3 regions of the Glutamicibacter sp. St.4D3 genome follow, and region 2 is predicted to be linked to each of the others. Evidence: riboswitches for the same ligand, from Rfam matches in the RefSeq annotation. Region 2 holds a riboswitch; each other region holds the start of a gene.

Evidence for each region. Region 2 has a riboswitch for S-adenosylmethionine ahead of AC6I21_RS01210 (ABC transporter ATP-binding protein). Riboswitches for the same ligand answer to the same signal wherever they lie in the genome.
Region 1: linked by a shared signal. The riboswitch ahead of AC6I21_RS05705 (methionine ABC transporter ATP-binding protein) and the one ahead of AC6I21_RS01210 (ABC transporter ATP-binding protein) in region 2 are both predicted to bind S-adenosylmethionine.
Region 3: linked by a shared signal. The riboswitch ahead of AC6I21_RS13230 (OsmC family protein) and the one ahead of AC6I21_RS01210 (ABC transporter ATP-binding protein) in region 2 are both predicted to bind S-adenosylmethionine.

Annotation. Positions count from the first base shown of each region.
Region 1 covers NZ_AP039380.1:1,234,438-1,244,487, forward strand. Annotated here, with positions in the region: gene AC6I21_RS05685 (ABC transporter ATP-binding protein) at 1-655, shown strand, start outside; gene AC6I21_RS05690 (hypothetical protein) at 652-1,350, shown strand; gene AC6I21_RS05695 (3'-5' exonuclease) at 1,656-2,654, shown strand; gene AC6I21_RS05700 (plasmid pRiA4b ORF-3 family protein) at 2,729-4,102, shown strand; SAM riboswitch class I at 4,377-4,466, shown strand; gene AC6I21_RS05705 (methionine ABC transporter ATP-binding protein) at 4,541-5,350, shown strand; gene AC6I21_RS05710 (methionine ABC transporter permease) at 5,359-6,084, shown strand; gene AC6I21_RS05715 (MetQ/NlpA family ABC transporter substrate-binding protein) at 6,127-7,002, shown strand; gene AC6I21_RS05720 (ADP-ribosylglycohydrolase family protein) at 7,173-8,081, opposite strand; gene AC6I21_RS05725 (LysR family transcriptional regulator) at 8,143-9,066, opposite strand; gene AC6I21_RS05730 (YeiH family protein) at 9,138-10,050, shown strand, end outside.
Region 2 covers NZ_AP039380.1:237,630-247,679, reverse strand. Annotated here, with positions in the region: gene ggt (gamma-glutamyltransferase) at 1-830, shown strand, start outside; gene AC6I21_RS01220 (LLM class flavin-dependent oxidoreductase) at 922-2,325, opposite strand; gene AC6I21_RS01215 (acyl-CoA dehydrogenase family protein) at 2,371-3,711, opposite strand; SAM riboswitch class I at 3,727-3,816, opposite strand; SAM riboswitch class I at 4,081-4,191, shown strand; gene AC6I21_RS01210 (ABC transporter ATP-binding protein) at 4,197-5,024, shown strand; gene AC6I21_RS01205 (aliphatic sulfonate ABC transporter substrate-binding protein) at 5,116-6,129, shown strand; gene AC6I21_RS01200 (ABC transporter permease) at 6,133-6,957, shown strand; gene acs (acetate--CoA ligase) at 6,990-8,948, shown strand; gene AC6I21_RS01190 (BCCT family transporter) at 9,088-10,050, opposite strand, start outside.
Region 3 covers NZ_AP039380.1:2,860,612-2,870,661, forward strand. Annotated here, with positions in the region: gene AC6I21_RS13175 (LapA family protein) at 1-44, shown strand, start outside; gene AC6I21_RS13180 (hypothetical protein) at 86-274, opposite strand; gene AC6I21_RS13185 (hypothetical protein) at 447-818, opposite strand; gene AC6I21_RS13190 (hypothetical protein) at 1,237-1,479, opposite strand; gene AC6I21_RS13195 (SDR family oxidoreductase) at 1,950-2,636, shown strand; gene AC6I21_RS13200 (Lrp/AsnC family transcriptional regulator) at 2,733-3,221, opposite strand; gene AC6I21_RS13205 (DedA family protein) at 3,319-3,801, opposite strand; gene AC6I21_RS13210 (MFS transporter) at 3,812-5,059, opposite strand; gene AC6I21_RS13215 (NAD(P)/FAD-dependent oxidoreductase) at 5,076-6,212, opposite strand; gene AC6I21_RS13220 (bifunctional 3-phenylpropionate/cinnamic acid dioxygenase ferredoxin subunit) at 6,213-6,530, opposite strand; gene AC6I21_RS13225 (MarR family winged helix-turn-helix transcriptional regulator) at 6,715-7,164, shown strand; SAM riboswitch class IV at 7,370-7,491, shown strand; gene AC6I21_RS13230 (OsmC family protein) at 7,523-8,062, shown strand; gene AC6I21_RS13235 (cytochrome P450) at 8,131-9,288, shown strand; gene AC6I21_RS13240 (FadR/GntR family transcriptional regulator) at 9,386-10,050, opposite strand, start outside.

The sequences.
Region 1 (10,050 bases), 1.0 Mb from region 2:
GTACCCGGATGACTTCAAGCCCTGGCAGGCCTTCAAGGCCGCGTCCCTGTTCTACGAAAACTGGGACGAGGACCTGGCCCAGGATCTGGTCGCGGCGTTCAAGCTGCCGCTCAAGCGCCGCATCAAGAAGCTCTCGCGCGGACAGCTCTCCGCGGTGGGCGTGATCATCGGCCTGGCCTCCCGGGCGGAGATCACCTTCTTCGACGAACCCTACCTGGGTCTGGATGCGGTGGCCCGGCAGATCTTCTACGACCGGCTGGTCGAGGACTTCGCTGAGTTCCCGCGCACCATCGTGCTCTCCAGCCATCTGATCGATGAGGTCGCGAACCTGCTGGAGCACGTGGTGGTCATCGACGGCGGAAAGATCATCGTCGATGAGGAGGCCGACGCGCTGCGCGGGGCGGCGGTGACCGTGACCGGCAACGCCGAGGCGGTCACCCAATTCATCGGCGGTTACCCGGTGATCCACCGGGACGCGCTGGGGTCCCTGGCCAGCATCAGCATCCGGGCAACACTCTCCGAGGCCGAACGCCAGCAGGCCAGGCAGCTGGGACTGGAGCTGACCCCGGTCTCCCTGCAGCAGCTGGTGGTCCGCAGCGCCATGGGCGCCATGGGCGAGGGTACGAGCAAGCAGAATGTTGAGGCAATGAAATGAACCGGGTCATCCAAGTTGCACGCATGCAGCTGATCAACAAGTGGACGTTTATCGGCATCCCGCTGCTGATTTTGGGCGCATCGTTCATGTTCACCATGGCGATCTTCTGGCTGGTGCGCCAGGCCGGCGGGCAGAGCGAAGTGACCTACAGTGGTGGTGCCCAGGCCCCGATGTGGTACTTCCTGGCCCTGGGCATCCAGTCGCTGACGATGACCTTCCCGTTCTCCCAGGCCATGAGCGTCTCGCGGCGCAGCTTCTACCTGGGCACCCTGGCCCTGTTCGGGCTGTGCGCGCTGGTGCTCTCCAGCTTCTACTACCTGATGGGCCTGGTGGAGCAGGCCACGAACGGGTGGTGGCTGAACGGGCGGTTCTTCGCCCTGGAGTGGGTGGCGGAGAACAACTGGTTCATCCAGATCATGTTCTACTTCGCGCTGATGGTGCTGTTGTTCATGATCGGCTTCTGGGTATCCACCATCTACCTGCGCTGGCGCACCACGGGGCTGCTGGTGTTCTTCATCGGCCTGGGCGTGCTGGTGCTGGGCACGGTGTTCTACATGACGCTGGGCGAGCGGTGGGGCCAGTTCTGGAGCTGGGCCGTCACCTGGACCGCCGGGGGAGTGGTGCTTGGCGCCGGCGCGGTCGCCGTGCTGATGGCCGGGGCCTCCTACCTCACCCTGCGCAGGGCCAGCGCCTAAAACCACCGGCCCCACCCGGGCCCCGCACCCCGCGAAGGCGTGCGGGGCCCGGCGCCGTCCGGACCCAGGAATGCCCCGGAGGTTGCCGACGGCGTGCAGACTGTGAGATCGTGCCGGGGCGCTGGCTGCGGCACAGAGCGGGCACGGGTCATGCTCCCAAGCGCGCGGCCCCAATAAATCCGCAAGTCACCGCGGAGGATTTACCCTGAGCACGTACCTGGTAACGGTGATCTTGGACCGCTTCCGCGGGCCCGTGGGTGTCCGGCCTGAACCGTTCGGTCGGGAAAGCGGAGTACAGTGAATATGTGGCTTTGGACTTCACCGCAGTTGATTTTGAGACGGCAAATGGATTCATCGGGTCGGCCTGTTCGGTCGGGCTGATCAAGGTGCGTGGCGGGCGCATCGTGGAAACCGAGCAGTGGCTGCTCAAGCCGCCGGCCGGTTTCGACCACTTCGACCCGCGCAACGTCTCGATCCACCACATCACCGAGGACATGGTGGCCACCGCCCCGCGCATTGGCGAGAAGCTGACCGACCTGCTGCAGTTCGTCGGGGAAGACGTGCTGGTCGCGCACAACTCGGCGTTCGACTCCGGGGTAATCCGGGCCGCGGCCGAGGCCAGCGAACTGTCGGTCCCGCAGATCCAGCACCTGTGCACCGTTAAGCTCTCCCGCAAGGCCTATGACCTTCCCAGCTATTCGCTGCCGTTCGTGGCCGAGGAAGCCGGGCACCCGATCGAAAACCACCACGAGGCGCTCGCCGACGCCGAAGCCTGCGCCTGGGCCATGATCGATATCGCCGAACGCGGCCAAACCCCCACCGTGCACAACACTGCCGAACACTACTCGGTGCCGCTGGGCCTGACCCGCCCCTGGCAGCCGGGCGATGAGATCTCCCGGGCCATGCGTGACGCGCAGGGTTGGCTGGCCCGCGGTAACGCCATGCCCCCGCGCGACGCGTTCGCGTTCTGGCCGCAGGAGGGGGACAACCCGGCGCCGAACCTGGAGGCCGATGCCAGCCACCCGTTGTTCGGGCAAACCGTGGTGTTCACCGGGAACCTGGGCGTGCCGCGGCCCCAGGCCAAGGAATGGGCCGCCGCCCGCGGCGCACAGACCGCCTCGCGGGTCACCCGCGCCACGACCGCGCTGGTGGTCGGGGACGGCTTTGTCCCCGAGGACCTGTCCAACGGCCGGCTGACCAACAAGGCCAAGCACGTGCTGCGCCTGCGTGCCGCCGGGCAGAAGGTGGAGATCATTTCCGAGGGCGAATTCATGCAGCTGGTCGAAGGCTTCGCCCTGCAGTAATCTGCCGCGGGACGCGGCGCGACTTATCCTCCCGCAGTCTTCGTTCCAAGCCGCTGATCTGCAACGATGGGTCTATGACTTCTCGCGACCTGCTGACGCTGCGCATTGAATTGATGGAATCCCAACCGCTGATCTGGCGGCGCATCCAGATTCCGGCCGACCTGGACCTGGCCGCTGCCGGTGACATCATCCAGATCGCCATGGGCTGGGACAACAGCCACCTGCAGTCCTTCCACAGCGCGGACCCCACCCAGGGATGGGGCAAGCCACAGACCGGAACCAGCTGGTATGACCAGCTTGCCCTGGACGAGGAGCTGGAGGGCCAGCCGCAGGAGGGCACCACACTCGGCCAGGCCCTGGCGGTCAACCCGGGAACCTTGTTCTACGTGTACGACTTCGGGGACAACTGGACGCACCGTCTGACCCTCGAATCATCAACCCCCTGCCCGGACGAGCAGTGCGCCGCCCGGGTGCTCGAGGGGGAAATGCGGGCGCCGGTGGAAGACAGCGGAGGATTATCGGGCTGGTACGACAAGCTGGAGGAGTTCAACGCCGAGCAGCCCACCGAGGAGCAGCAGGAAACCATCGACTGGCTGCGCTGGCGCTCCGGCGATGAGCTCGACTTCGACCCGATGACCTACAACCAGCAGGCGGCGAACCGCGAGCTGGAACTGTACTTCAGCCTCCTCGCGGGAAACTCGGTCTTTGGCCAGTGGCTGCGCGGCAAGCCCTCGGGGGTACGGCGCTACGCGCTGATCCTAGCCAGCGAGGCCGGAATCACCGACGCCGCGGCAGGCGCGCGGATCCCCGAATGGTTCTTCACGGAGATAGTTCGGCCTTTCCAGGTGCTCATTGAGCTGGCCCAGGGCGAAGGCATCAAGCTCACCCCCGCCAGCTGGATGAACCCGAAGGCCGTGGCGGAACTGGTGGAGCGCCTGCAGTGGGAGGGCATTGACTACGAATCCTCCTCGCGCAAGCGTGAACACACGATGCCCACGGTGGCCCAATTGCGTGAGGTGGCGCGCATGGCCGGACTGGTGCGGGTCTACCGCGGGCGTGTGCTCGCCACGAAAAAGGGCAGTGAACTGGCCGGGGATGAACCGCGCCTCGCCCGTTATCTGCTCAACGCCATCAACACGGCGGAAAAGGACGAGGGCCTGCGCGATGGCACCATCGCCTACTGGTTGTGCCGGGCCGCCGGGATCGAGGCGCTGAGCGACGCGGCGTCCGACTACATTACCGAGGTCATGAACTTGCTGGGTTACCGGATGGGGCCGCTGGGTCAGCCGCTGGGGCGCCATGCGGTCGTGCACCGCAGCACTCTAGCCCTCCTGTTTGAGGAGCTCGCCCGGTGGCACCGACGGGACTCCGGCGGCTACTTCTCAAAGCCTGCCCAGGAACACGTGGACGAATTCGCGCGGATGGTGCTGCAGGCTCCCGTGTCCTGAGCCGGGCCGCACCGGTGTGCGGGGCGAACCGGTCCACCGCCTGCCAGCGCTGTTGGCCTGCGGGCCCCAAGAGGCCATGCATTATGGCTTTGGTGTGCCCACAATCTGCAATCCGCCTCACCCGTCGATTCACATGTCGTCACAACAGCGGAAGATGACGGGATGTGACGCCCGAAATGTCGCCATAAGACTGATCATTGCAGCTTGTGACCAGCCCTTTGAGCCGTTCTCCATCCCTGCGCCAGACTGGTGGACAACGAAGGCGATGACCTTCAAACCATCCAGAGCGGCCGAGAGATCTGGCTCTACGACGTCGCGGCAACCACCCCCTGGGGCACGGTGCTACTGCCAGAAACGATGGAGAATTTCCTGGCTGACCCCTCCTCAGTGAGGCTGCGCGGCCGGGACGCTTCGTCGCGGTAAAGACGAGGAGTACACATGATCAGCCTGCGCAACGTATCGACAAGCTTCGGCACCGGCAACGACGCTTTCACGGCCGTGGACAACGTGTCCCTGGACATTCCCCGGGGCTCGATCCAAGGAATTATCGGTTTCTCGGGAGCGGGAAAATCGACCCTGATCCGCAACATCAATCTCCTGCAGCGCCCGGACAGTGGTTCGGTCCAGGTTGGCGGCGTGGACTTGACAGAACTTTCAGAGGAAGAGCTGCGGCGCGAACGCCATCAAATCGGCATGATCTTCCAGCACTTCAACCTGCTCAATAACCGCACTGCCGCCCAAAATGTGGAGCTCTCGCTCAAGTTTGCCGGGGTTCCCGCCCGCCAACGGAGAGCGAAGGCCCAGGAGGCGTTGGCCATTGTGGACCTGGCCGACAAGATCCATTCCTATCCGGCCCAGCTCTCCGGCGGCCAAAAGCAGCGCGTGGCCATCGCCCGCGCCCTGGCCACGGAGCCCAAGGTGCTTTTGTGCGACGAACCCACAAGCGCCGTTGACCCGCGCACCACCGCCTCGGTGCTCCAATACCTGCTGGACATTAACGCCAACCTGGGAATTACCACCGTGATCGTCACCCACGAAATGAACGTGGTCAAGGCCATCGCCGACAACGTGGCGGTAATGGAGGACGGGCGGCTGGTTGAACAGTTTGACCTGGCCGAGTTGAAGCAACCGGGTTTCAGCCCGCATACCGCGATCGGACGCTACCTGATCAGTGACGAGATCGTCCTGCAGCGCCCCACCGGCCAGGAAGAACACCGCACCCCGCAGCTGTCGGCTGCCGCATCCTAGGAGACGTCTTGAGCACAATCTATCTTCCGCTTGCGGCCGCTGCGAGCAGCAACGGCGCAGTGGCCACGTTCAGCATTGACCGCCTGCTGGAACTGGGACCCGAGATCGGAGTTGCGATCGGCCAGACCCTGGCGATGCTGCTGGTCTCCATTCCCCTGGCGATCCTGATCGGTACCCCCTTGGGAATCTGGCTCTATTCCATGTCACCGCAGGGCCTGCGGCCCCGACCGCGGCTGCACCGCATTGTCGATGGTGCAGTGAACACCATCCGCTCCTTCCCGTTCCTGATCCTGCTGATCGCGATCATCCCGGTCACCCGGTTCATCGTCGGAACAACGGTGGGTACCGCCGCGGTGATTGTCCCGCTGACCATCAACGCGATTCCCTATTTTGCCCGCTTCGTGGAACAGAACATCACCCAGCTGGGGTCGGGCGTCGTTGAAGCCGCCAATGCCATGGGCGCCACCCGCGGGCAGATCATCCGCGACGTCCTGCTGGTGGAGGCCCGACCGGCGCTGTTTGGCTCGATCACCATCATGACCGTCTCCTTCATCTCCTACTCGGCCATGGCAGGACTGGTTGGCGGCGGAGGGATCGGCGACTTCGCCATCCGCTACGGCTACTACCGCTACGAGACCGGTGTCATGCTCCTGGCCATCGTGCTGATGATCGCGCTGGTGCACCTGGTGCAGGTCTCCGGCACTGCGCTGGCCCGGCGCTACGACAAACGATAGCCAGCACCCGTTACTTCACCTTCACTACTTCAAAGGAACACCATGTCACTGACTCGTCGCAGGATCATCACCTCAGCAGCCGCCTTGGCCGTCACCGGTCTGCTGGCTTCATGCGGTTTGACCGGCAATGTCAATGCCGGGAACGACAAGACCATCAAGCTGATCGTCACCGAATCGGCGCCCACCCAGGAGCCCACGAAGATCGCCGAGCGCATCCTGGAGGAACAGGGATGGGATGTGCAGGCGACCTACGTCACCGACATTGTCCAGCCCAACCACGTGGTGGCGAACGGTGAATATGACGCGAATTTCTTCCAGCACGCAGCCTACCTGGAGCAGTTCACGGCGGATCAGAACATCGAGGTGGACCCGGCCTTCTACATGTACGGTTCACCGGCCGGGCTGTACTCGACCAAGCACAAGTCGGCGGAGGAACTGCCCGATGGGGCCAAGATCGCCATCCCGGTGGATCCCTCGAACAACGGCCGGGCCCTGGCCCTGCTGGCCACGGAAGGGCTGCTGAAGATCACCGAGGGCAAGAGCGTCATCCACCTTTCGCAGAACGACATCCTGGAGAACCCCAAGAACTTCTCCTTCGTTGAGGTGGACCAGCAGTCGCTGTCCAAGACCCTGCCCGACGTGGATGCCGGCTTCCTGTTCGTGAGGCTCGGCGGGGAGATCGGGCTGACCCCGCAGGATGCGCTGCTGTTTGAGGAAGAGGAGGACGCCCTTCCCTACAACAACCTGGTGGCGGCAAAACCCGGTTTCATGGATACCGAGAAGGGCAAGGCCCTGGAAGCCGCCTACCATTCCGATGAGGTGCGCGAATGGTACGAAGACTACCTCGACGGTGCACTGCCCACCCCCTGGGATCGTGACCCGGCAGCGGACATCGCCACCTGGAACACCCAGAACTAACGAACACATCTAAAACGCCTGCGAGGGACAAGCCACCGGCTTGTCCCTCGCAGGCTGTTTACGTTGCCGGGTCATGGCCCACCGCTCGTGCCCAATAACCCGTTCTCGTGAACGGGTGGGCAGGAGCGCGTCACCCCGACGGGCCAGCGGCCCGGGGACCAACCTTTCGGTCAGCCGACCAGGCCCATCCAGCGCTCATGCAGTTCGGAAATGATGTCATCAAGCACCGAGGCGGGGCGTTCGGCGATCAGGTCGGTGCCGTACACCGCCGCCAGCAGGGCGACGGCGTACGCGTCGGCTTCCGGATCCCGGGGCTGCTCGGCCTGCGGATCCTCGTCTTCGTTCTCATCAGCCCCGCCAAAGTAAACGGCATAGGCTTCGGCGGCGGGACGGTCCAGCGAAGCGGCAACGGTGTCCACGATCCCGCGCAGGGCCTCGGCCGCGCTGCCTTCCAGTCCCTCCAGGTGCCCCTGCCAGTCCCCGGCTGCGGCGGTGGACTTCTCCAGGGCCGAACGCAGGATCAGTGCGGCGGCGGCGGCGGTGTTCGCCGCCGGTTCCCCGTGGCTGAGGAACGCGGCCGACTTGGCCAGCGCCTTCGTGTTGGCCTGCGGTACCCGGGAGACCAGTGCAGTGACCGCGGCGCGCGGCAGCACCCCGGTGCTGTCGTTCTGGGCGCCGGTGGGACGTGCCGCATAGCCCATGTCCGCGCTGTCCAGCCCGCCCAGGTTCGCCGGGTCCCCGGCCGCGATGCCCTCGGGGCGCTCCACGGCGGCGAATTCGGTGTCGATCCAACGCTCCAGCGGCTGCGGCGCGGATTCCGGGAAGGAACCGGTCAGCTGCTTGTACGCGCGCAGGGAGGCCAGCCACATGCAGGCTGCCTCATCGCTGGCGACCCCGCTGTTCGCCCACTCCAGGGCTTCGAGCAGACCATCGGCCACGTACAGGGCCAGCAGTTCGGTGGCCCCGGGTTCGTGTCCCTCCCGGGCGTGGGTCGCGCCGTCGGCCAGGCCAAGCAGGACCGCGAAAACCTTGTCGGAGTAGTCGTCGGGCAAAACTTCAAAATCACCGGTTTGAGTCACGCCTCCCATTCTAGCCACGCCCCGGCCGCGCGCAGGTGCCCGGCCCCGGCCGGGTGCGGACCTAGGGGTCGGGGGAGGTGCAGATCTCCATGAAGCGGGCCACGGCCGCGGACATCGGACGGCTGGCCTCCCAGATCGCCCGCAGCGGCCGGTTCAGGGCGGTGCCGGCAATGGGCAGCTGCACGAACCCGGGGTGGGCGGCGCTGCCTTCGATGGCCAGCCGGGAAATCACCGCCGGTCCCAGCCCGGCGGCCACCGCATGGGTGATGGCCGAGTTGGAGTTGAACTCCACGATCGGGGTAACCCGTTCGGTGCCCACATAGCTGTCCAGGAAGGCGCGGGTGCCCGAACCGGCCTCGCGCTCCACCAGCGCGGTCGCGGCCAGTTCGGCCAGGGTGACCGGAGTGCCGCGCTCCACCCACGGGTGGTGTTCGGGGGTGATGAGCACCAGCTGGTCGGTGTAGACGGTCAGGGCCACCAGCCCCTCGGGCACCTGTGGGGTTTCCACGAATCCCAGCGCGGTGTCGCGCTGCTGCACCGCGCTGATCACCTGGTCAGAGTTCATCACCCGCATCCTGGTGCGCACCGCCTGATCGGCCTGGCGCAGCCTGCGGATCCAGGTGGGGGCCAGGTGCTCGGCAATGGTCATGGAGGCGGCGAAGCTGAACTCCTCGTCCGCCGAGGTGGCCAGCGCCTGCGCCCCGGTCCAGAGGTTCTCCATGCTGCCCAGTACCTCGCGCGCCCACTGCACGGTGAGCTTGCCCTCGCTGGTCAGCTTCGAGCCGGTGCTGGCCCGCGCCACCAGCTGGTAGCCCAGGCGCCGCTCGAGGGTGCGCAGCGCCCGGCTGGCGTTGGGCTGGGCCATGCCCACCGCCCGCGCCCCGGCGCTGAGGCTGCCCCGGTCCTCGATGGCCACCAGCAGGGCCAGGGCCGCGGGCTGCAGCCAGTGTTCTATCCTTGGAGACTGGTTCGGCGATTCGTCCATATCAAAATCATATGACAGTGATAGCCAGCGCGTGGCTACCGGCCCCACGCCAGGCATGAAAAGTTCGAGGTATGCAGAAAAATCAGCTCACCGCCCCCGCTAAGTCCACGTCAAGCCCCGCTGCCGCCAGCCGCTCCGGGACGTGGCGGGTGCTGGGACCGGGGCTCGCGGCCTGCCTGGTCGGCGGGGCGATCTCCCTGCTGACCGCCCAGGTGCTGCCGGTTAGCGCCCTGCTGATCGCGATCCTGCTCGGCGCACTGTGGCGCAACCTGTTCCCGGTGCCCGACGTGCTGGCCCCCGGGGTGGCCGTGGCCTCTAAGCGGCTGCTGCGCATTGGCATTGTGCTGCTGGGCCTGCAGCTGTCGCTGTCCACGATCCTCGGCTTGGGACCCGGAGTGCTGGCCGTGGTGGTGGCCAGCGTGGCCATCACCTTCTTCGCGAGCCTGCTGATAGGCAAATGGCTGGGCCTGGAGCTGCCGCAACGGCTGCTGATCGCCGCCGGCTTCTCCATCTGCGGGGCCGCGGCCGTGGCCGCCACCGAAGGCACCGTGAAGGCCAAGCAGGAGCAGGTAGCCACCGCGATCGGCCTGGTGGTGCTCTTTGGCACGCTGATGATCCCGCTGGCGCCGGCGCTGGGCGCCCTGGTGGGCTTTGACGAGGAAGCCACCGGGATGTTCATTGGCGCCTCCACCCATGAGGTGGCCCAGGTGGTGGCCGCCGGCGGCGCGGTGGGCACCTCGGCGCTGGCCGTGGCGGTGACCGTGAAGCTGGCCCGCGTGCTGATGCTGGCCCCGGTGATGGCCGGGGTGGGGCTGTACATGCGCCGCAAGCACTCGGTGACCGCCGACACCAAGCCGCCGGTGGTGCCGCTGTTCGTGGCCGGGTTCATCGTGGCCATGCTGGTGCGCACCGTGGGGATCCTGCCCGAGCCGGTGCTCGATGTCGCCGCGCTGATCCAGACCTTCCTGCTAGCCACCGCCATGT
Region 2 (10,050 bases):
GCGCCCTGGCGTTTGCCGACCGCGGCAAATACGTCGGGGATCCGGCATTCGTCGATGTGCCCACCCGCCAGCTGACCGACCGACTCTTCGGGGCCGAGCGGGCCTGCGCCCTGGATCCGCAGCGCGCCTCCGTGAAACCGGTAGCGCCGGGCGATGCCGCCAATTATGACGGGCGGTGCCCCACCGAAGCCGGTGTGGTGGCGCAGGAGAAGGACACGGAGAACATCTCGACCACGCACCTGTCGGTGGCCGACCGGTGGGGCAACGTCGTGTCCTACACGCTGACCATTGAACAGACCGGCGGTTCGGGCATCGTGGTGCCGGGCCGCGGGTTCCTGCTCAACAACGAGTTGACCGACTTCTCCACCGTCTACGATCCGGCCGACCCGAACCGCATCGAGCCGGGCAAGCGGCCGCGCTCCTCCATGGCGCCGACCATTGTGCTCAAGGACCGCAAGCCGGTGCTGGCGGTTGGCTCCCCGGGCGGCTCGACGATCATCACCACGGTGCTGCAGACCCTGGTCAACCGCGTGGATCTGGGCATGGAGCTTCCCGAGGCGATTGCCGCGCCGCGCGCCTCACAGCGCAACACTACCGCGGTCACCGCCGAACCGGAGTTCATTGCCGATGATGCCCGGATGCTGGAGCCCTTCGGCCACCAGTTCGTGCCGTCCGGGGATTCCTTTACCCCGCAGGCGGAGATCGGTGCGGTGGCGGCCGTGGAGATCGGCCCGCGGGGCAAGCTGACCGCCGCGGCCGAACCGACCCGGCGCGGGGGCGGCTCGGCGATGGTGGTGAAGCAGCTGAAGGGACACAAGAAGCACAAGTAGCTCCCGCGCATCCACACCGAAGGCGGCGCGGCCGCGGAAAGACCAGTGACGGGTTTTTCCGCGGCCGCGCCGCCCTGTTCACCGCTGGCCGCTAGCGGGCGGCAGCCAGGCGGTTGGCGATCTTGTACTGGGCGGCGCGGTGGGTGTCCTTGACCCGGTCGCCGGCACCGAAGAGCTTGTTGCGCAGCGAGCCTTCGGCATACTCGGTCTTGTAGGCGCCGCGGGCCTGCAGTTCGGGAACCACATACTCGACGATGTCCTCAAAGGTTCCCGGGGTGATCGCGTAGGCGAGGTTGAACCCGTCCACGTCGGTGTAGTCCACCCAGTCGATCAGCTTCTCGGCCACCTCGGCGCCCGAACCGACGGTGATCGGGCCGAAACCGCCCACGCCGACCCACTCGGCCAGCTGCCGGATGGTCCACGGTGAGCCCTCGTCGCCGCTGGCCTTCTGGAAGGTCTCCACGGAAGACTGGATCGCGTTGGACTTCACGTTCGAGCCGATCACGTCGTCCGGGTCGTAGGCCGAGAGGTCCACCCCCATCCACCCGGAGATCAGCACCAGTGCCCCCTCGACGTCAGCGTAGGACTTGTAGTCCTCGTACTTCGCCTGCGCGGTGGCCGAGTCCTGGCCGGTGATGATGGTCTGCATGGCGAAGATCTTGATGTCGTAGCGGTCCCGGCCGGCGGCCTCGGCGGCGTCACGGATCTTGGTGACGGTGGCCTTGAGCATTTCCCGGGTCGGCGAGGTGACGAAGACGGCCTCGGCGTTCTCGGCCGCGAACTTCACCCCGCGGCTGGAGGCCCCGGCCTGGTAGATCACCGGGGTGCGCTGGGTGCTCGGTTCGGTGATGGCGATGCCCGGAACCTTGAAGTACTTGCCCTCATGGTTGATCGGGTGCACCTGCTCCGGGTTGGTGTAGATGCCGCTGACCTTGTCGGCCTTGACCGCGTCATCTTCCCAGGAGCCCTCCAGCAGCTTGTACACCACTTCCAGGTACTCATCGGCGTGGTCGTAGCGTTCGTCGTGCTCCATCTGGTCTTCCTGGCCCATGTTGCGCGCGGCGGAGGGCAGGTAGCCGGTGACCACGTTCCAGCCGACCCGGCCCCCGGTGAGGTGGTCCAGGGTGGCCAGGCGGCGGGCGAACGGGTACGGGTGCTCGTAGGCGGTGCCCGCGGTGATGCCGAAGCCGAGGTTCTCGGTGACCGCGGCCATGGCGGAGACCAGCAGGATCGGGTCGTTGACCGGGGCCTGGGCACCGGTGCGCAGCGGGGATTCGTTGGTGCCGTTGTAGACGTCATAGGTGCCCAGCACATCGGCGATGAACAGCCCGTCGAACTTGCCCTTTTCCAGCACCTTGGCCAGGTGGGTCCAGTAGCCCAGGGTGTTGTAGCTTGCGGCTTGGTCCTGCGGGTGGCGCCAGAGTCCGGGCGACTGGTGGGCGACACAGTTCATGTCAAAGGCGTTGAACAGGATTTCGCGGGGTGTGCGGCTCATGGCGGTCCTTCTTTCAGGGGTTTGATTCGATGGTGGCGGGCGGGACTAGCGGAAGCTGACCTGACCCGGGGCGGGGACGTCCCCGGTGGCGTTCAGCCGCACCGGGGGCACCGCGTTGATCTCGTAGTCGCCCACGATGCGGGATTTGTAGATGGCGGGGTTGTGGGTGGCGATGGTGCGGGCGTTGCGCCAGTGCCGGTCCATGTTGCAGCTGGCCTTGGTGGCCGAGGCGCCCAGCGGGTCAAAGAGCTTGCTGGTCACCCCGATGGTCAGCGGCTGGGTGACCGATTGGGCGCGGTTGGCGGCCAACTCGCACACCGCATAGCGTTCGGCGGGGCTCAGGTTGGCGTCGGCCAGGGCGGCCTCGACCTCCAGCACCGCGCCCATCACCACCGACTCGATGGCGAATACCTCGGCCGAGACCTCCCCCACGACCTGCAGGACCTGCGGTTCGTGGCGGACCGGGACCCCGGTGCCGGTGCTGAAGCTGCGGGTGCGCAGCTGGACCGAGGAGCGCAGGTCATTCAGCGCCGCGCGGGCCACGCCGGCCTGCACGGCCAGCAGCACCAGCTGGAAGATCGCCGATTCGGTGTCGTTCTCATGCTGCGGGATGAAGCTGTCCACCGGGACCCGCTCGAACGTGGTGGTGCCGGTGCCCGTCAGCTGCTGGCCGAACCCGTCCCAGTCATCCAGGATCCGCACCCCGGAATGCTGGGTGGCCACGACGGCGATCTGCCGACCGGGCAGCTGCGGGTGGGCCACGGCCACCATGGTCCAGTCGGCAAAGATGGTCCCGGTGCAGTAGTACTTCTCCCCGGTGACGAACCAGCGGCCCTCGTGCTCGGTGGCCGTGGTGTTCAGACTGCCCAGCCGGTTGCCGCCGCGTTCGGTGTAGGCGTTGCCCACAATGTGCCCGGCGGAGATCCGCTCCAGCCATTTGGCCTGCAGCGACTGGTCCTCGAAGGCCAGCACGTCTTCGACGAAGGCCAGGTGGGCACGCCAGAGCTGGGCGATGTGGGAGTCGGCTTCGGCCAGTTCAATCAGCAGGCGGAAGACATCGGACATGCGGGCACCGTACCCGCCGCGGTCCACCGGGACGCGCAGGGCCCCGAAGCGTTCCCGGTTCAGCAGCCCCACTTGCTCAAAGGGCAGGATGCGCTCCCGGTCCCGGTGGGCTGCGCCCTCGGCGATTTGCGCGAAGACCGGTCGGAAGGTGGCGGCCAGGCGTTCATATTGTTCGTCGGCCCCAGGCCCCGGGGTGATCTTCAGCAGCTGCCGCTCGGGCAGCTGCTCGGGATGCTGGTCCAGATCCACGGCGTTGCCGGCAGGGGCCTGGGCAGGGTCGGACAGCGTGTTGAAGTCCGGTTGGGGTTCGCCGAATGACATGCAAGAGCCTCAATTCTTCCATCGGTCCTGGCGGTAGCACCGGCCCGCATGGGGTGGTTGCTGCGGCGTCGTGGAGCCAGATCTCTCGGCCGCTCTGGATGGTTCATCTCATTTGTACCGGCGGTGACGAAGCCGGCTCAAGGCCGGCCGTCATATTTCGGGGCATGAAGCGCAGATGACGTCGAACGCCCGGATCGCGCGAATGGGCAAGACGTTACAGCCTGACCCCGTCAAGCGGCAGAATGATGCAGAATCCACAAGGGATCAAAGAAATACCAGAATTACCGGCCCCGGAAACGTACGCTTCGAAGATTCGTCACATTACGAACGATTTGCCTTCCATCCGTTCGGGACGATTACATGGTGGCGTAACCATCCCGAGCGGCCGAGAGATCTGGCTCGTTGACGCCGCAGCAACCACCATGACGGGGAGAAGGCCTCTTCCTGCATGGACGGTGCTAACGCCAGAAGCGATGGAGATGACAATGAGTACTGTCCTTGTGTCGCCCACACCCGTGGCGCCATCCACTGCCCGATCGGTTCAGTTCCACAACCTGGGGCGTTCGTTCACCGCAGGCCGGCAGACCCGCACGGTCCTGTCAGGCATCGACCTGCAGATCACCGCCGGTCAGGTGGTGGCCATCCTCGGCGCCAGCGGCTGCGGCAAGTCCACACTGCTGCGCACCGTCAGCGGCCTGGATCACCCCAGTGTCGGCCAGGTCCGCATTGGCGGCCACGCCGTGGAGGGAATCGATGACCGCTGTGCGGTGGCGTTCCAGGAACCCCGGTTGCTGCCGTGGCGGACGGTGCGCCAAAACATCGCCCTGGGCCTGTCTCCGCAGCTGACAGCCCAGGCCGGCCGCGAGCTGATCGCCGAGCTGCTGGAACTGACCGAACTCACCCACGCGGCGGAACTTCGTCCACGCGAGATTTCCGGGGGCATGGCCCAGCGCGTTTCACTGGCCCGCGCCCTGGCACGGCGCCCCGGGGTCCTGCTGCTGGACGAACCGTTCGGCGCGCTGGATGCCCTGACCCGCCTGAAAATGCAGGATCTGCTGCTGGACATCCACCGTTCGTTCCCGACCACGGTGCTGATGGTCACCCATGACGTGGACGAGGCCCTGAGCCTGGCCGACCGCGTCATTGTCCTGGGGCACCGGCGGCCGAACGCGGAGCAGAAGCAGAACGGGGCCGGGGTCATCGAGGACCTGATCCTGAACTCCCCCAGGCCCCGCAACCGGACGGGTTCCGGATTCACCACCCAGCGCGCGCATCTGCTGCAGCTGCTCGGTGTCGACCCGTCGGGCCATTAACCCCCGCGCCGCGTCGCCTTCCTGTCCACCCCTCACCCTTGCGTCCGGGCCTACTCCCGTGCGCCGCCGAACCCACCCGCTAAGGATTCCCATGTCAAAATTCACCCTGTCCCGCCGTTGCGCATTCACCTTCGCCGCCGTCGCATTGGCCGCGAGCAGCCTCAGCGGCTGCGCCGGGGAGAACGCCGCTGCCGGTGAGACCCTGACCCTCGACTATGCGACCTACAACCCCCTGAGCCTGGTGCTGAAGGAAAAGGGATGGCTGGAGGATGCGCTGGCCGACGACGGCATCAGCGTCGAATGGATCCAGTCGGCCGGGTCAAACAAGGCCAACGAGGCACTGCGTGCGGACGCCATCGACGTGGGTTCCACCGCCGGCTCCGCCGCCCTGCTGGCCCGCTCCAACGGTTCCCCGATCAAGACGATCGCGTTGTACTCGCAGCCCGAATGGTCAGCACTGGTCGTGGGCAAGGATTCACCGGTTTCCTCGGTCGCCGACCTGAAGGGCAAGCAGGTCGCGGCCACCAAGGGCACCGACCCCTACTTCTTCCTGCTGCAGGCCCTGCAGGAGGCGGGATTGGGGGAAAAGGACATCACGTTGCAGAACGTGCAGCACGCCGACGGGCGCACCGCTTTGGCCAACGGCTCGGTGGATGCCTGGAGCGGACTGGACCCGATCATGGCGTCCGCCGAACAGGACGGTGCACGCCTGCTGTACCGCAACCTGGACTTCAACACCTATGGGGCGCTCAACGCCCGCGAGGACTTCCTCAAGGACAGCCCGGAAGTGGCGCAGACCGTGGTTGACGCCTATGAGAAGGCGCGCCAGTGGGCCGGCAGCCACCCGGAGGAAACCGCGCAGATCCTGGCCGATGTCGCCGGACTGGACGCTCAGGTCGCCGACACGGTCATCTCCGAGCGATCCAACCTCGACGTGGCGGCGGTCCCGGACGAGAAGTTCGTTCAGGTGCTGGGCAACATTGGGCCGGTGTTTGTCGACAGCGGCGATGTGAAGAGCCAAGCCGAGGTGGACGCCGCACTGGACACCCTGGTTGACGACCAGTTTGCCCGGCAGGCCGATGCCTCACAGATTGCGGGTGAATAGGCGATGACCGCTCCTGTTGACCAGCAGCCGGCCACCACACAAGCCGATGCCCCGCGCGCCGGACTGCTCGCCGCACTGCTGGGGCTCCCGCACTGGCTAGTGGGCCTGGTTGTCCCCGCCCTGGTCCTGGTGGCGTGGCAGTTGGCCACGACAAGCGGACTGGTGCCCTCCTATGCGCTGCCCACCCCGGCCTCCGTCATCACCGCCGCCGTTGACCTGCTGGAGCGCGGTGAGCTGTGGACCCACATAGGCATCTCCGCCCAGCGGGTCCTGTTGGGCTTTGCCGCCGGTTCGCTGCTGGGCCTGGTCTTCGGTGCCCTGGTGGGACTATCGAAGCTGGCCGATGCCCTGCTGAGCCTGAGCATCGGGGCGCTGCGCGCGGTCCCGTCACTGGCCTGGGTTCCGCTGCTGGTGCTGTGGATGAAGATGGGTGAGGACTCCAAGGTCACCCTGATCATCATCGGCGCCTTCTTCCCGGTCTTCACCACCGTCTCCCTGGCGCTGCGCCACGTGGATCCCCAGCTGGTGGAGGCGGCCCGCTCCTTTGGCTACCGGGGCCTGCGCCTGCTGCGCACCGTTCAGCTGCCGGCCGTGGTTCCCGCCATCTTCTCCGGGCTGCGCCTGGCCCTGGCCCAGGCATGGCTGTTCCTGGTGGCGGCCGAACTGCTCGGCGCCTCCATGGGCCTGGGGTTCCTGCTCACCGATTCCCAAAACAATGGGCGCATTGACCGCCTGATCCTGACCATCATCTTGCTGGCGATCTTTGGCAAACTCACCGATGCCCTGCTGTCCATCGCCGAACGCAAGGCCATTGCCCGCTGGGCCTAGGGCCCGCGACCACGTGTAAAGGATTTTCTTCGATGACAACCATCGACCTGACCTCCGAGGAAAGCACCGACGAAGCCACCCGCCAGCGCTTCTGGGATGAAGCGGCGAACCTGCTGGACTGGGACACCCGATGGCACACCACCTCCCGGATCGTTGCCGCCGACCCCGCCGCCGAACGCGGCCCGCAGATTTCCTGGTACCTGGGCGGCACGCTGAACGCCGCCGTGAACTGCGCGGACCGTCATGTGGCGGCCGGCCGCGGTGAGAAGGTGGCCCTGTACTTCGAGGGGGAACCCGGGGACCGGGAGACCGTCACCTACCGGGAACTGGCCGAACGGGTATGCCAGGCCGCGAACGCGCTGACCGAACTGGGGATCGGGAAGGGTGACCGGGTGGTCATCTACCTGCCGGTGCTGGTGGAGACGGTGGTCATCACCCTGGCCTGCGCCCGCATTGGCGCGATCCACTCCCTGGTTTTCGGCGGGTTCTCCGCCGCGGCCCTGAAGTTCCGGGTCGAGGACACCGCAGCGAAGCTGCTGGTCACCACGGACGGCCAGTTTCGCCGCGGCGCCGCCGTCCCGGTCAAGGACAACGCGGACGCGGCGGTGGCCAGGGAGAACAACATTGAGAACGTGCTGGTGATCCGGCGCACCGGGTGCGACATCGCCTGGACCGAGGGACGGGACGTGTGGTGGCACGAGCTGGTGGACAGCCAGCCCACCGAGCACCAGGCCCAGGCGTTTGACGCCGAAACCCCGCTGTTCATCATGTACACCTCCGGGACCACCGGCAAGCCCAAGGGGCTGGTGCACACCACCGGCGGCTACCTGACCCAGGCCGCCTACAGCCACAACCTGTTGTTCGCCAACCCGGACCCGGCGCTGCGCGAGCTGGACGTGCACTGGTGCACGGCGGACCTGGCCTGGGTCACCGCCCACACCTACGAAATCTATGGTCCGCTGGCCAACGGGGTCACCCAGGTGATCTACGAGGGGGTGCCCAACGCCCCGCACCCGGGACGGCATTTTGAGATCATCGAACGCTACAAGGTCACCAGCTACTACACGGCCCCCACCCTGGTGCGTTCGCTCATGGGCTGGTTCCCCGACGGCATCCCGGCACACTATGACCTGTCCTCCATCCGGGTGGGCGGCACCGTGGGCGAGGCGGTGAACCCGGAAGCCTGGCGGTGGCTGCGCACCGAAGTGGGACGCAACACCGCCGAAGGCATCCCCATGGTGGACACCTGGTGGCAGTCCGAGTCCGGGGCGACGATCCTCTCCCCGCGGCCCACCGACACCGGCTTCAAGCCCGGCTGTGCCGCGCGAGCCACCCCGGGGGTCGCGGTGGACATCGTGGACGCCCAGGGAACACGTGTGGCCCCCGGCGAACAGGGCAACATCGTCATCACCCGCACCGGTCCGGCAATGGCCCGCACCGTGTGGGGTGATGCGCGGCGCTACTACACCAGCTACTGGAAGCAGTACGCCGAGCAGGGCTGGTTCCTGGCCGGGGACGGGGCCCGGTTCGATGCGGATGGGGACATCTGGATCCTGGGACGCACCGATGACGTCATCAACATCTCCGGGCACCGGCTGTCCACCATTGAAATCGAATCGGCGCTGGTCACCCATCCGGGCGTCGTGGAGGCCGGGGTGTGCCCCACCCCGGATGCCACCACCGGGCACGCGGCCACCGCGTTCGTGGTGCCGCTGGACCAGTCGCTGGTCGCGGCCGCACCGGATGCGGCCACCGCGGCGAGGCGCGCGGCGTTCGTGGCAGAGCTGCGGGAGACCGTGCGCCGGCAGATCGGCCCGATCGCCAAGCCGCGGGACGTGGTGCTGGTCCCGGACGTGCCCAAGACCCGCTCCGGAAAGATCATGCGCCGGCTGCTGACCCAGCTGTTCCAGGGCACCGAACTGGGTGACACCACCAGCCTGCAAAACGAGCCATGCATCGCGAAGCTGGAGGAAATCTGCCGCCACCGCTAGGCGCCGGGCCCGCTGGCCTGAGCCTCTTGGAGAACAACGGCCTTGCCCCGCCCCACGCAGTGAGCTGCGCGGGGCGGGGCAAGGCCGTTGTGGTGCCTGCCGGGGCGTACGCCCGGCCGGTGCCTAGCCGGTGGGCCGGCTATTTCCGTGGATCAGTGCCATCGGACTGCGGGTCATCGTCCCCGGTCCGCGGGTTCTCCCCTTCCGGGTCGGGACGGTCCTCATCGGTCACCGGCTTGGCCGGCGGCTGCTGCCCCTCCTCGTAGACGATCGTGTCGTGCGGGGCCGGGGCCCGTTCGATGGTGATGATGTCGATTTCGGTCGTCATCAGGCTGAAGTGCCCGCCCTCATGGCGTTCCACGCCCTCGGCCACCGACTGCTCCAGCACCTCACGGGCCACCTTGTTCTGGATGACCAGCGGGTCGCGGCTCAGATCCTTCCAGATGGCCACGCACAGCAGCAGCATCACCAGCACGAAGGGCAGGGCCGAGACAATCGTGATGTTCTTCAGCCCGTTCAGGGCCGCCGCCGGGTGGTCCCCGCCGGCCAGCAGCATCACCGCCGCCACGGCGCCCACCGCGATGCCCCAGAAGATCACGGACTTGCGGGTCGGGTGTTCAGCCCCGCGCTCACTGAGCGCCCCCATCACGATGGAGGCCGAGTCGGCGCCGGTGACGAAGAAGATCGCGATCAGCAGCACCGTGACCACCATCAGCACCACCGCCACCCAGCCGGGCACCGGCAGCTTCTCCAGCAGGTCGAAGAGCACCAGGTCGAAGTTGATGTCCGGGGCGCCGTCAACGATGCTGGCCAGCGCCTGGCTCGAATCCCCCGAACGCTGCGCACGTTCCTGCAGGCCGATTGCGCCGCCGCCAAAGATCGCGAACCACAGCAGGGTCACGGTCGAGGGCACCAGCAGCACGCCGGTGACGAACTGGCGGATGCTGCGTCCGCGGGAGATGCGGGCAATGAACAGACCCACGAACGGGGTCCATGACACCCACCATGCCCAGTAGAACACGGTCCAGGACGAAAGCCAGTCGGCCATGGTCCCGTCGGTGGAGGCCGCGGTGCGCGAGGCCATTTCCGGCAGGTCGCGGAT
Region 3 (10,050 bases), 720 kb from region 2:
TGGTGGTCGGCTACTTGATCGGGCGCTTCTCCACCCGGCGGTGACCCGGCCAAGGCGGATGGGCTAGAACCTCCCGGACTCGACGCTATTCGTCGAGGATGGCCCACTCCCCCACGGCTTCGTTGTTCGAATCGAACACGTCCTCCTGGGCGCCGGCCTCCATGGGATACAGCTCCAGGTTCTTCGCCCAGTGCCGCAAGATCTCCTGCAGCTCCTCACGGGGCTTGAGCTGCATGGTTTCCGTGTCGAAATTTACCTCTAGGACGAAACGCATCAGGAACTTCCAATCTCTCGGATTGTGGTCATCCTATGCCTTCGTGCGCCGAAAAAGCGAGAAACGCACACGTGAGTCGCGCAATGGCCTTCAGAGGCAGCGGCGGGCATGAAAAAAGCGGGACCACTGGTCCCGCGATTTTTCTCCCCGTCCACGGCGATCGCCGTGGCCATTACATTGGGTAGTAGCTGTAGGCCGCCGACAAATTGTCCAGCAGCTCACTGCCTCCGACCTTGTAGGCCAGCAACAGCAGCCCGCCAAAGACTGCGCCGGTGAAGGCGCTGAAGCCCAGCGACAGCTTCGCCAGCGAGCGAACTTCCTTGCGGCTCACGGCGGCTTCGTCGTTCAGGTAGGTCTGCACGCTCTGCCCGAAGGTGGCTGCCGGAGTCAACGCCGGCACGCCCAGCACGTTGGCGGCGGTGTCAGTGGCCCCGTCCCGCAGGTACGCCACGGTCTGGCGGTTCTTGCGGTCCTGGCGCAGCTTTACGATGTTCGATCCGTGACGAGCCAAGAGGATGTCTTCACCGAGTGGGATCGTACTCATAATCGCTGCTCCTTAGAAAATTGTCGGGGTGTTATTTACAAGCTAACAGCCTTTTTTGACCCCTTAATACAAAACCCCGCTATTCGTTCACAACCTCACATGCCAATGTGAGCGGAACCGCATGATTCCGGGGCAAAACCGGTGACTTGGGGCACCTCACGCACCGCCGCGAAAGGATCTGGAGGCGGCCAAAACAAATGTTGTTGAACTTTTAACCAAACGTTTTTACCACGTTTGCTTGGTTCAGCGGAGGCAATGCTGTGGCAGGCGTCGGCCGCGGGTCGCTGCGTGGAAGGTCTTGCCGCCGCGCGACTACCGGTCGCCAAGGGGTGCGCCGGATGCCGGGCAGCGCATGGCAAAGGGTCCACAGCCTTCGCTGCGGACCCTTTGCGGTCTCTTGCTGTATTTCTAGGCGCCGCTACGCTGTCTTGGGCTTGCCGCTGCGTGCCTCGTGGCGCGCATGCTTCACCTGCGCGCGCAGCTCGTCGTTGCTCACTGCCGGATCCACACGCAACCCCAGCTGCTGGGCCTTGGCCAGCAGGTCCTCGCGGATCTCAGTGGCGTGCGTACGCCGGTAGCCCACGACCAGGACAGCACTGATGATTCCCAGCGCCACAATGGTCAATAATGCGGTCAGTACCAACACGTCAAATTGCTGCATCTGCCATCCTCCTTCCAATCTCCCACTAACTTCAACAACCGCAACCATCGATACATTCCCAAAACATGCCTAGTCACAACGGCAAGAGGGAAAACCCTGGAGCGGCAGAATCCAAAGAGGGGATTAACTATCCTAGCAAGAATATTCGAATAAAGCATACTTTGTGTTCAATTACGCTTTGGAGACGGACCTAGCCAGTACTGCACGGGAGGTGCCCAGGGAGGCGCCCCGGCTTTTATCGGTAAACCACCGGCGAAAGAACCTTCAGGCTTCGACAGCTTGATGCCGGTTCGGGGACGGGCTTCCTAACCCCCGCCGTCATGCCATCTTGTGAACGTCCTGGCCAGGCGGTAGCGTCCACAGTAGGTCCTGAAAGCCGGGACAACGAAGACCAACCACGTCGGAGGGCCGGCGGGCCCAGGGCCTGCCGCGAAGACAGAAACTGTCGCCGATCACGAAGGAGTCGGATCATGGCTGAAAAGCGTCGTGTCGTAATTGTCGGGGGTCACGGAAAGGTCGCCCTGCTCGCTGCCCCGCGGCTCGTCCGGGAGGGGTTCGAGGTCCATTCGCTGATCCGCAATCCGGAACACATCACCGATATCCGTGCGGTGGGTGCCACCCCGGTGGAAGTTGATATTGAAACCGCCAGTGCCGAAGAACTGGCCAAGACCTTTACCGGAGCCGATGCCGTCGTGTTCTCGGCCGGTGCCGGCGGCGGAGATCCCGAGCGCACCAACGCCGTGGACTATGAGGCGGCGGTGCGCACCATGCAAGCCGCCAAGCAGGCCGGAGTCAACCGCTATGTCATGGTCTCCTACGCGCGCGCCCTGGTGGACGTCGACAACCTGGACCCGAAGGATTCGTTCTATCCTTATGCCAAGGCCAAGCACGACGCGGATGAGTACCTGCGCGGCACGAGCCTGGAGTACACCATCCTGGGGCCCGGCGCCCTGACCCTGGAGCCGGCCACAAAGAAGCTGCGCCTGGCCGACAGCCGCGGCCGCATTTCCGGGCACGAACCGGCGGGCACCGAGGGGCGCACCGCCCGGGAAAACGTTGCGGAAATGATCGCGTACGTGCTGGCCCACAATGCCGGAATCCGCCAGACCGTGAATTTCTTTGACGGAGACACCCCGATGAGCAAGATCGTCTCCTAACGCTCAACAAACTTCAGTGGCCAGTTCCCAAGGCCTGAGCAACGAAACGTCCAGGGAAGCACCGTGGTGCGGCCCTGGACGTTTTGCTGCGGGACTTCAGTATTCGGCGCTGCCGTGGCTGTGCTCAAAGACCAGTGAGGTCTGGGTGGTCGCCACGGCCGGGTTCGAGGACAGGTAGTCGAGCACGAACTGGCGCACGTCCGCGGAGTTGCGCACCGCCACGTGCAGCACGAAATCGTCGGCGCCGCCCAGGAAGAACAGCTGACGCACTCCGGGCTTGGCCTGCATGTCCTGGGCGAAGGTCGACATCAGGTGCCGGGCGCCGGGACGGATGCGAACGAAGATTAGCGCCTCCAGCTCTCGTCCGAGCACCTGCGGATCCACCTCGATGGTGAACCGGGAAATCACGCCGGTATCACGCAGCTGATTCAGCCGGGCCAGGCAGGTCGAGGGGGCGATGCCCAGCTCCTCGGCCAGGGAGTTGTTCGTGCGGCGGGAGTTCTCCGACAGCAGCCTGAGCAGTTTACGGTCCAGCTCATCGAGCTGCGCACGCTTGATCTCGGCCGAGACCGGATTATTCACCACTGTCGCACCTGCTTTCCCCTGGTTCGGCACTTGGGCGCCGGCCTGCAGTGCCGATACCTGCACCTTTGACTGACGTTGTGATTCACCATCATAGGTCTCACTTGATTTCTTCCGGGCCTATTACCCGGCGGGCGCGCTTCCTGCGACGCAGGATCAGCCACAGCGCCATGGCCAGCAGCACCACGATGCCCACCAGCCACGGCCAGTCCAGCGCGATCCACGCATAGATGAACGCCAGGCCCACGGTGGTGTACACCAACGCCCAGATCAGACAGCCGACAATCACCGCCGGCAGGTAGCGCCGCAGCGGCATCCGGGTGATTCCGGCGGTCGCGTTCACCGCCGTCTGCACCCCCACGGTCAAGAAGCTCAGCGGCACGGCGAAGACGCCCCACCGGGCCAGCAGGGCCTGGGACTTGAGGTAGATCGGGCCGCGCAGCACCCGCTGGAAACGCGTCTGCTTCACCCCCGCGGCGATGCTGTGCCCGATCCAGTAGGTGGTGTTCGCGCGGATCATCGCCCCAAGGAAGAAGAACAGGTACGTCACCAGGTAGGGCGCGTCCTCGATCCACTGCATCATGGCAACGCGCCTACGGGACCATCTTGATGCGGCGCACCAGCAGCCCGCCGGCCACGCTGACCACCGCGGCGCAGACAAACAGGGTGGGGTACCCACCCAGCCAGCTCACCGCGATCCAGGCGATCAGGGGCGCGAAGACCTGCGGCAGGGAGTTGGCGATGTTGATGACGCCCAGGTCCTTGGCCCGGGAATCGGCGTGCGGCAGCACCTGGGTCAGCAGCGCGTAGTCCACCGCCAGGAAGGAGCCGAATCCCAGTCCGAGCAGCACCGCTCCGCCGATCGCCACCGGGAAGGAGGGGGCCACGGCCATGACCAGCGCCGCGGCGGCCACAATCAGGGAGGAGATCACCACGTAGCGCTTGCGCTTGCCGTCCCGGTCGGAGAGCTTGCCGGCCACCACCGAGGAGAGGATCACAAAACCGGCGTAGATGCTGCTGAGCACCAGCACCCCGGCGGCCGGTTCGGGATGATTCAGCCCATCCTGCAGGAAGTACAGCAGGTAGACCAGGATCAGCTGGCTGGAAAGGTATAGCAGGAAGCGGGTCAGCCAGGCCCAGCCGAAGTCCGGGTAGCGGACCGGGTTGATCCAGAAGCTGCGCAGGAAGCTGCCCCAGGCGAACTCCTCGCGGGCGCTGGCCGGCAGCACCACGTCCTGGCGCAGCAGCACGAAGGGCACCGAGCACAGGGCAATCACCACCGCGACGATCGCGTAGCCGAACACCAGGTCGCTGGCGGCGACCATGCCGATGCCGGCGCCCACCAGGATGCCCAGGGTCTGGGCCAGGGCGATCAGCCCACCCACGGTGCCGCGCTGGGCGACCGGGACCTTGTCCGGCACGACGGCGAGCACCGCGGCCAGCGCGGCGTTGCCCGCGGCCTGCATCAGTGCCCAGCCCAGCACCAGCACCGTGACGGTCTGTGCGGTGGACATCAGCAGCAGGGCCAGCGCACCGCCCAGGGTACCGGCCACGATCCAGGGGACGCGGCGGCCAAAGCGGGAGGTGGTTCGGTCGCTGAGGGCGCCGAACAACGGGTTCGCGATCATCGAGACGACCGCGCCCACGCCGGTCACCAGCGACAGGGTGGCGTTTTTCTGCTGCGGGGAGATCGCCTCGGAGTGCAGTCCCAGCAACACCTGGATGGGTGCGAAGAAGCCGACGTTGATGCCGATGTGCACAATCAGTACCGCGGCGATCCAGCCGACGCCCACGCGAGCGGTGGGGGTCCGGAGTGCTTCGACTGCCTTGTTAGATTCCATGCTGCTGCGTACCCGCCTACCGTTTGCGACCCAGATTGCGCGGAGTGATCCCCGGATCTTCCAGGTCGGTGATGGGCGGGGTGATCTCCTGTTCAATCAATTTTCGCACGGCCCGGCCCATCAGCCCGCCATCGACCATGGAGGCGGCCACCAGGCGGTCCTGCCCATCCAGGCCGAAGAGCACCTGGATCTTGCCCTGCCGGGTGTGGCGGGCCACGGTGCGCGCCACCGCGGTGAAGTCCCCGACGACTTCCACGTGGGATTCGTGGCGGTCGGACCAGAACCAGGGCACCTTGCGCCGTGGGGCGCTGGTGCCCATGATCGTTGCGGCGGCGAGCGCCGCATCCTCATTGGCCCGGTCCCAGTGGCGCAGGGGGCGGGCACCGGCCTCGCGGGCCACATCCCCGATCGCCAGCACCTGGGGGACGCTGGTGCGCATGCCCGCGTCCACAATGATGCCATTGTTCGTTTCCAGGCCCAGGGTGTCGGCCAGGGTGAGGTTCGGCTCCACCCCGATCGCGGCCACCACGACGTCGGCCTCGATGCTCTCCTGATTGACCTCGACACTGTTTTCGGTGATCCGCTCGGCCATCCCGGTCACCACCCGGATCCCGTTCAGCCGATGGTCCTCGTGCAGCTGGCGGGCCATGGGTTCGCCAAAGGCGGTGACCAGCGGCACCTGCTGGTTGCTGATCAAGGTGACCATGGCACCGAACTGTCGGGCCGCGGCGGCGAATTCGGCCCCGATGAGCCCGGCACCGATGACCACCACCTGGGTTCCGAAGGCGCCGAAGGACAGCTTCTGTGACAGGTCCTCGGCGTCCTTGGCCGTATGGATCACCCGGGCATGTTCGGCCCCGGGCACCTGCAGTCTCCTTGGCGTGGTTCCGGTGGCGAGCACCAGCCAGTCCTGTTCGGATTCCGGTGCCTGGACCTGGTCAATGCGCTGCGGCTGCAGCTGCACCGAGTGCTCAATAAACCATGCCGGGGGTGCGAGGTTGACCCGTTCCAGCGTCTTGCTCAGGGGCGGGCGATCGTAGGGCAGCCCCTCCGGATCGCTGAGCGTGATGTTTCCGGCATAGCCCGCCTGGATCAGCGTGTGGGCCAGGGAGAAACCGGCGACCCCGGCCCCGACGATATGCACTGAACCCATTTAGAAGTGCAGCTCCAGCATCCCGTCGATGACCTCCACCTTGTAGGTGCGCGCATCAACATAGGCTGGCAGGCACAGGACCTTGCCGGTCTTGAGGTTAAACCGGGAAGCGTGCAGCGGGCATTCGACTTCGCAGTCTTCAATCCATCCTTCGGACAGGGAGGCGACTTCGTGGGTGCACTCATCCTGCAGGGCGTAGAAGTTGCCGTCCTCCGCATGAAAGATGGCGATGTCCTCCTTGGCTCCGCTGTCATCGGATTCGACCTTCAGCGCCTCGCCGACCGGAATCATGTCGACTGGACCCACCGTGTAGCTCACTGCTTCTCCTTCGGTTCTAAAATTAGTCTTTCTCATCTTGTCACCTTCTGCGGACGCTCACGTAGTAGCTCGGTCACGTCCCGCTGGGCGTATCCCTGGGCCAGCGTTTCCTGTTCCGGCGTGGGAAGCCCGAACAGGTCGGGGCAGATCATGGCCGGGGTGTGCGCCCGCCTAGAATGGTTCCATGCATGACGAAGAACTTTTCACCACGGTGGAAAGAGAGTTCACCACGACCTTGTTGCGCGCCCGCCAGACCCTGGTTCAGCGCGCCAAGGCGATCCACCCGCAGCTGCAGGCCCCTGGTTACCGGATCCTGGCTATCCTGGTGCATCACGATTCCCAGCAGCAGGGGTTCCTTGCCGAATCGCTGCAGCTGGACAAGGCCACGATTTCCCGGCTGGTCAAGCAGTTGGAGACCCAGGGACTGATCACCCGGACCGCGGATCCCAAGGATGGCCGGGCCCAGCTGGTGTCCATCACCGAGCGGGCGCGCGACGCCTGGTACGCCAGCGGTCAGGCGCAGCGCCAGCGCCTGCGGGACAAGCTGGAGGACTGGTCCACCGAGGACGTGCAACGTTTCGCCGATCTGCTGCACCGTTTGAACGACAACTCCGACGCCGCCGACGCCGGTTAACCGCAGCCGCAGACAAAGGGTGCGCAGCGTGGTGCCGCTTGCCATGAGGGCCGGGGTGCTGCTGGACGCAACACCTCATTGGTCCACCGCCGTGCTCCCCCATCGCCCGGCCCGAACGTGACCTACCTCCGCACATGACTCGATGACGAAACATGACGCGGCTCGTTGTCCACCCCGCCCGATGCGGGATAGAACAGAAACACTGAATCACGAGTTCCGACCGTACAAGCCCTGGCTGGTCGGACGGCAACCCTATTTGCGCCATTGTGCGGGGTGCCCCAGGTGATGATTCGACGCTGTTGAAGGCCAGCAGCGTAAGCGATGGCGCCCCCTTGCGCCAGAAAGGGGAAGATTTCCCATGACCAGCACCCTGACCCTCGCCGAGGACCGCGCCCAGCGACTGGATGCCGCCGCGCAGGCATGGAACGAACGGCTGTCGGCCGACCCCGCCAACGGCAGCTTGTCCTTCACCGTCACCGGCAGCGGTACCGGTGCGGTCGCCAGCGACATCAAGGCCGGACGGCACACCTTCCAGGTCGACGAGCCGGCGCCGCTGGCCGGGGACGACGCGGCCGCCAGCCCGGTCGAGTACGCGCTGGCCGCGCTGGCCTCCTGCCAGATCGTGGTCTACCGCCTCTACGCCCAGCAGCTGGGGATCCAGGTGGATGACATCAAGGTCACCGCGAACGGAGATCTGGATGTGCACGGCCTGTTCGGCGCCGCCCCGTCGGTGCGCCCCGGTTTTACCGGTGTTCAGCTGGATGTGCAGCTCACCGGCCCGGAATCCACCGAACGCTATCTTGAGCTGCAGCGGGTGGTCGATGAGCACTGCCCGGTGCTGGACGTTTTCAAGAACCCGGTACCGGTGAGCGTCAACGTCCTCGTGTCCGGACGCTAGCCAGGGCCTTGTCCGGTCCGCCTGCCAGCGCGTAGCCTGAGGCCAGGCGAGCATTGGAGGAAAGCAGCATGTCAGCATCAGCCGCGCCGGACTGGGACCCACGGGCCCCGGAGGTGCTAGAGGACCAGATTGCCGCCTACGACCGCCTCCGGGCCCAGTGCCCCGTCGCCCACAGCGAGTTCCTCGGCTACTCGGTGCTGGGGCACGAAGATGCGCTGCGGGTGCTACGTGATCCGGAAAAGTTCAGCAACGCCGTCTCCCAGCGGCTGACCGTGCCCAATGGCATGGATCCACCGGAGCACACCGTCTACCGGGCGGTCAATGACCGCTACTTCACCCCGGAGCTGATGCGCCGCTTCGAGCCGGTGTGCCGGGAAGTGGCGCTCAGCCTGCTCCGGGAGCTGCCGCTGCACGAACCGGTCGACGTGATTGAGCAGCTGGCCGAGGTCTATGCACTGCGCGCCCAGAGCGCGTTCCTGGGGTGGCCGCGGGAGCTGGAGGAACCGCTGCGCGCCTGGACCGCGAAGAACCGCACGGCCACCTTGGCCCAGGACCGACCGGCGATGAAGGCCATCGCCGTGGAGTTTGACGGATACATTCGCCAGCTGCTCCAGCAGCGGCGCGAGGCCGGCCACCGCGCGCCGAAGGACCTGACGACCCAACTGCTGCATGAACAGGTGTACGGCCGGGCGCTGAACGACGAGGAGCTGGTCAGCCTGTTGCGCAACTGGACGGTCGGTGAGCTGGGCACCATTGCCGCCAGTGTCGGGATCCTGGCCAATTTCCTGGCCACCCACCCGGAAATCCAGACCCGTCTGCGCGAGGATCCCTCGCTGATCGGGGCGGCCAACGACGAGATCCTGCGGGCGCACGCCCCGCTGATTGCCAACCGCCGGGTGACCACCCGGGATGTGGAAGTCAACGGGCGGCTGATCCCGGCCGGTGAGCGGGTGACCGTGGTGTGGGCTTCGGCCAACCGCGATGAGAGCGTGTTCGGGGACCCGGATGAGTTCCGCCTGGACCGGGACCCGGGGCTGAACCTGCTGTACGGGGCGGGCATCCACATCTGCCCCGGGGCGCCGCTGGCACGGCTGGAGTTGCGGGTGCTGGTCGAAGAACTGCTCAAGCGCACCAGCAGCATTGCCCCGGCCCCCGGCGCCCAGGCACCGGCCCGGGCCCACTACCCCGGCAGCGGGTACTCCACGCTGCCGCTGCAGCTGGACTGAACCGGCCGCGGGCCACCAACCGCCAGCAGGCGCCGTCTCCTTTGGTGGGGGACGGCGCCTGCTGGCGGTAAGGAAACTGCCGGGTCCGGAACCCGGCCTAGAAGCGGGTCTGCTGGTAGAACCAGTTGATGTGTTCCTCCAGCATGTGCGCGGCCCGTTCCCGGTTGTTGTTGGCAAACGCGCGGTGGATTGCCTTGTGCTGGCGGCGCAGCACCTTCACGATCGGCTGCCAGGTCGCATCGTCCGGGATGGCCGAGGCCACGTAGTCGCTGATCGAGTGGCGCAGGGATTCCATCATCGCCTCCACCACTGAGTTGCCGGCCATCGAGGAGAGCAGCACATGGAACTCGGCGTCAATGCGGTGGAACTCGTCGCGGGAAAGCTGCGGGTCATCCATGCGCATGATCAACACCGCGGTGCGCTCGATCACCTGTTGGGCGTGGATCGGGTCGCGCGGGGTCATCTGCGCCGCCCAGGTCTCCAGCAGGATCCGGGACTCCACGATCTCCCGGACCTGGATGCCCTTGGCCGCCACGTGCAGGCGCAGCGCCTGGGACAGCCCGGCCGAGGGGTTGGAGATGATCACCGCCCCGGAGTTCGGGCCCGAACCGGTGGAGGTGCGCACCACGCCCATCACGTCCAGGATGCGGATTGCGTCGCGCACCGAGGCCCGGGAGATCCCGTGGGTTTCGGCCAGCGCCCGCTCCCCGGGCAGCTGATCGCCCAGATTCAGCTTCCCGGTTCGCAGGTCACGCTCAATGG